DNA from 2 places in the Psychrobacillus sp. FSL K6-1464 genome. Region 2 is predicted to be linked to the other one. Evidence: a T-box and tRNA genes for the amino acid it is inferred to sense, from the RefSeq annotation. Region 2 holds a T-box; the other holds one or more tRNA genes.
What was found. A T-box is a leader RNA that pairs with one kind of tRNA and senses whether it is charged. The one in region 2 lies ahead of leuS (leucine--tRNA ligase), so its partner is inferred to be a tRNA-Leu.
Positions count from the first base shown of each region.

Region 1: it has a tRNA-Leu gene. The T-box ahead of leuS (leucine--tRNA ligase) is inferred to sense a tRNA for this amino acid. The anticodon was not compared.

Region 1 is NZ_JBBOOP010000002.1:382,795-385,208, forward strand. Features, by position in the region: gene MKX39_RS21915 (hypothetical protein) at 1-39, opposite strand, end outside; tRNA gene MKX39_RS21920 (tRNA-Leu) at 1,126-1,208, shown strand; gene MKX39_RS21925 (hypothetical protein) at 1,387-1,689, shown strand; partial or broken gene MKX39_RS21930 (DNA-directed RNA polymerase subunit alpha C-terminal domain-containing protein) at 1,764-1,928, shown strand; gene MKX39_RS21935 (hypothetical protein) at 2,144-2,414, shown strand, end outside.
Region 2 is NZ_JBBOOP010000001.1:2,517,988-2,520,401, forward strand. Features, by position in the region: gene leuS (leucine--tRNA ligase) at 1-1,318, opposite strand, end outside; T-box leader at 1,547-1,759, opposite strand; gene MKX39_RS12685 (3-oxoacid CoA-transferase subunit B) at 1,808-2,414, opposite strand, start outside.

The sequences.
Region 1 (2,414 bases), on a different contig from region 2:
CCCTAAGATTTTGGACTTTATCCATTTTGGTTTATTCATAGCGTTTCCTCCTATTGCGTTATCCTTTTTACACAAACTCACGGTTCACCAGATATTTTTGTTCTGCTATATAGTAGTAATAAACGGATTGAATTATTCCATGTGCAGAATAACGGTAGGTATCTTGTTGCCTACTAAAATTCAGATGTTGACAAGCTCCATTTTAGTATTCGACAAAAAACGAGGAATCAATAGGATTTTATTTGTATATGATGAATCATAGAAAAGATGACGCGTGGCAAATAAGCAGCGATCATTGCCCAACTCAGCGGATGCGTCCAAAAAGCATGGGAAATGTGGGGACAACTTGCGAGTGGTCCCACACTTTACTCTCGACATCTGTTCGACAATCTCTCGACTTTTGTTCGACATCTGATCGTTAAACTCAGGGTTTGCATTATCTCTCCGACTTATGTTCGACATTCGTTCGACTACTAACCGGAATAATAAGTTGCCAAAACCATACAATAAGGCAAGATGATCCTCGTTGGATCAAGTAGAACATGTGGCGGAAATACTGGTGTCGCAACCGGTAACGCACGCGTGACACGCAGGGATGTAAACAGTCGTCTGTAATGGCGGAACAAACCTTATATAGTGACAGTGAGTCACGAGTCGTGTGTGGCGGTGCCAAGCCATAGAGAAGTCAAAAGCGGTCCGAGACAATGCCGAGATACGGGATGATGTAGAGTGGTTAATACGTAATTCCACGCCCGAACGTTTAAATCGGTTGGCAGTTGAAGTGTGGCAACACACGTATAAATGAAGTCGGATGCAAACCTGCATAATTCTGCCATCAAACAGAATGAGATATTTCTAGGGAGGAAATCCCAGAAAAAATACAAATCTACCATGCGATGCGGGTTTTGAGGGTAAGCAGTCCCTCCTGAGATAGATCCAGACATTGTGGAGAAAGAGGTAGCTCCTCTTCGAGAGCAATGGATGCTCAGTGGCTGAAAGTGATGCTTTATGGGGAGGTTCGAAGTGGAATCTTCGCATGTATACTTGATCGAGCGAGGAAGAGAGATGCCTTTTTCGAATTGGTAATCTTCGCTTTCTCTTCGTTCTAAATCATTTTAGAACAAAGCGGATGTGGTGGAACGGTAGACACGCTGGCCCGAGGAGCCAGTGCTGTAAAAGGCGTGAGGGTTCGACTCCCTCTGTCCGCATATAATCTGTAGTAAAGCTCACATTAATTTGTGGGCTTTTTTAATTGAATTTATATAAAAGTGTAAAGCTTTATTCGACAATGTTTTGTTGACTACAGTATACATTGGTGTTATATTGTTTACAAGAAACGAAACAGCAGGACCGAATAAAGGTCCATGACAAAGAGGAGTGTTCCCCATGTATTTTATTACTGGAATGAATATGTTAATTAAAGAACAAACGAATATGAATGAGTTAAAACAATTAGATTCTCATAGCTTTGGTTATTACTCAGATAAAGACGAAGCGTTCGAATCTGTCAAAAATAACTGGGGAAATATTCAAGAATCTATGTATCCATATGTGGTAATTGAATCCGTTGAAGAAGGGGTTTTCCCACATACAGAAACGATACAGTGGTTTGCCTACAACCCAGAAGAAAAAGGTTTTACGGAAACAGAAGTAGTGGAAACGAAATTCTGCAGCTTTGCATTAGGGTGATCCAACTTGTCTTGTATACAGATAAAAACATATAAAGAATAGGAGATTTTATAATGAAAAACCTTGGGACTACAGTGACGTTAGAGGATTTGCGATTTTCAGTTCGCACATACAATTGTTTGAAACGAGCAGGAATAAATACGCTGAAAGAAATCGAGAACTTATCGGAAGATGACATGATGCGTATTCGGAACCTTGGAAGAAAATCGGTAGAAGAAATTAGGGTTAAATTAGCGGAACAGGTTTCTACGAGTGAAGATATTATGCTAGAAAGAAACGAATCCATTTTAGTTTTAGAAGTTCTACAAGATGCCATAAAGAGAGGTAGCGTGGTTAATTTGACTAAGATACAAGAATTTATCCAGCAAAATACGAATGCATTGGGAGATTGGACATTTGAATCTGTGGAAATTGTACTGAAGAAATCGTAATTTTTCATGGGAGGTGTTGTCTTGTGAAGAAGCTTGTAATTTTATTCTTTCTAGTCTTATTAATCTCTGGCTGTGGATATACAGGGGAATATAAAGAATATATCAATGATACTAAAATAGAAGAATTAATAAAGGAACGGGAAAAAGATAGTCAGTTTAAGATAATCGGTCAAGTAAAAATACCTTCTTCTTTCGGACATATCTATTCAGATCTTTTGGAAGACACGGTTACTAAATGTCAATATCTTTCTAAGGTATCTGAAAATGCTTTTCTAACGCCTTACTATGATATTA
Region 2 (2,414 bases):
CTGGTGTAGAAGTGCCATCTTCCCAATGAATAATTGGAATCGGCTCGCCCCAATAACGTTGACGACTGAATAACCAATCACGTAGACGATACGTAATTTTCTTCTCACCTTTACCATTTGTTTCAAACCATTCAATCGCTTTGGCAATTGCTTCTTGTTTGTTTAAGCCATTTAAAAACTCAGAGTTAATAAGTGTGCCATCAGCAGTGTAAGCTTCTTGTGAGATGTCTCCACCAGCAACTACTTCCACGATTGGCAAATCAAATTGTTTTGCGAACTCGTAGTCACGCTCATCATGTGCAGGAACTGCCATAATAGCACCAGTACCGTATGTCGCTAATACATAATCAGCAATCCATATTGGCATCTTCTCTCCACTTACTGGGTTAACGGCATAAGCACCTGTAAATACACCTGTTTTATGTTTTGCAAGATCTGTACGTTCAAGGTCACTTTTTAATTTCACTTGATCTTTATAAGCTAGCACTGCTTCTGCTTGTTCCTCAGTAGTTATAGCATCCACAAGCTTATGCTCAGGTGCTAATACTGCATAGGTTGCACCAAAAATTGTATCCGGACGTGTTGTAAATGCACGGAAGGATTCTTTCGTGCCTGCCACTTCAAAAGTAAGCTCCGCACCCTCTGAACGTCCAATCCAATTACGTTGCATTTCTTTTAAGCTGTCTGGCCAGTCAAGATCATCTAAATCTTCTAAAAGTCTGTCTGCATAAGCAGTTATACGAAGTACCCATTGTCGCATCGGACGACGTTCTACTGGATGTCCTCCACGCTCTGACACACCGTCAATTACTTCTTCATTAGCTAAAACAGTTCCTAATGCTGGACACCAGTTTACCGGCACTTCATCTACATATGCTAGGCCTTTTTTGTACAGCTGGATGAAAATCCATTGAGTCCATTTGTAATACGAAGGATCTGTCGTATTTACCTCTCTGTCCCAGTCAAAAGAAAATCCTAAATCCGTCATTTGACGTTTAAAAGTAGCAATATTTTTTGCCGTGAACTCTGCAGGATCGTTCCCAGTATCAATTGCATATTGCTCCGCTGGAAGTCCAAAAGCATCCCACCCCATTGGATGAAGAACGTTATAACCTTGTTTACGTTTAAACGAACTTAGAATATCCGTTGCGATATATCCAAGTGGATGACCTACATGTAGACCTACTCCTGAAGGATAAGGGAACATATCCAATGCATAGAATTTTGGTTTAGACGGATCATCTGTCATCTTATACGTTTTGTTTTCTTGCCAATACTTTTGCCATTTTTTTTCGATTGCTTCATGATTAAAGCTCATAAATTTTTCCTCCTCCAATGTATGAAAAGCGGAAGCGTCTATTTCTGCCTCGACAGGCAAATGTGTTTAGGATAGATCTGTAAAGTGCGCCACATCCTGTGGCATAGCAGACATAACCCGAATCGTGCGGACCTAGGAAGAAGCACCTCAGCCACATCAGCTATTTCACATTTGCCCCGAGAGGTTAGACTCTAAAGCTAGACATAAAAAAACTCGCCCCTTAAAAAACTAAGGGACGAGAGATATACTCACGCGGTACCACCCAAATTAGTGAAAAATTCACTCAACTTGATTCCTTAACGCGGAAAACGGTACAAGCTACTATTAGTTCACTTATACAGACTCAAAGGCGAGTTCAATAATTCGTAACGCTAACTTACACCATCCGTTAGCTCTCTAAAGATACGAGATTTATTTACTAATCCTTTTCACAGTCGACTTCTATTAGTTTTAATAATAATGGATTCCACTTTAAAATACAAGCTGATGTTAAATAGAGACATTTTCCCTTACGTTATTAATTATAAGTTCCGCTTCTGTAGCATCTATAATATCCTGAACAGAGTAACCCTCGAATACCTCTTTCAATTCAAGTCCATTTTCTGTTACTTCTATCATTGCCCGTTCTGTTATTATTTTATTCACAACTGCCTTGCCTGTTAAAGGTAATTCACATTGTTTTTTAATTTTAGCAGAACCGTCTTTTGCACAATGATCCATAATGACGATAATTTTCTTTGCACCGTGCACGAGATCCATTGCCCCTCCCATGCCTTTAATCATCTTGCCTGGGATCATCCAGTTAGCGAGGTCACCTTTTTCGGATACTTCCATCGCACCTAAAATAGCCACGTCGACATGTCCTCCGCGAATCATCGCGAATGACTCTGCACTATTGAAAAAAGCAGAGCCTGGAATAGTCGTTACTGTTTCCTTACCTGCATTGATAAGGTCAGGGTTAACTTCTTGCTCGGTTGGGTACGGTCCAATACCAAGTAAGCCATTTTCCGATTGTAAAACGACCGTTTTATCGGGAGAGATGAAATTCGCAACTAAAGTCGGAATTCCAATTCCTAAGTTTACGTAGTTTCCATTT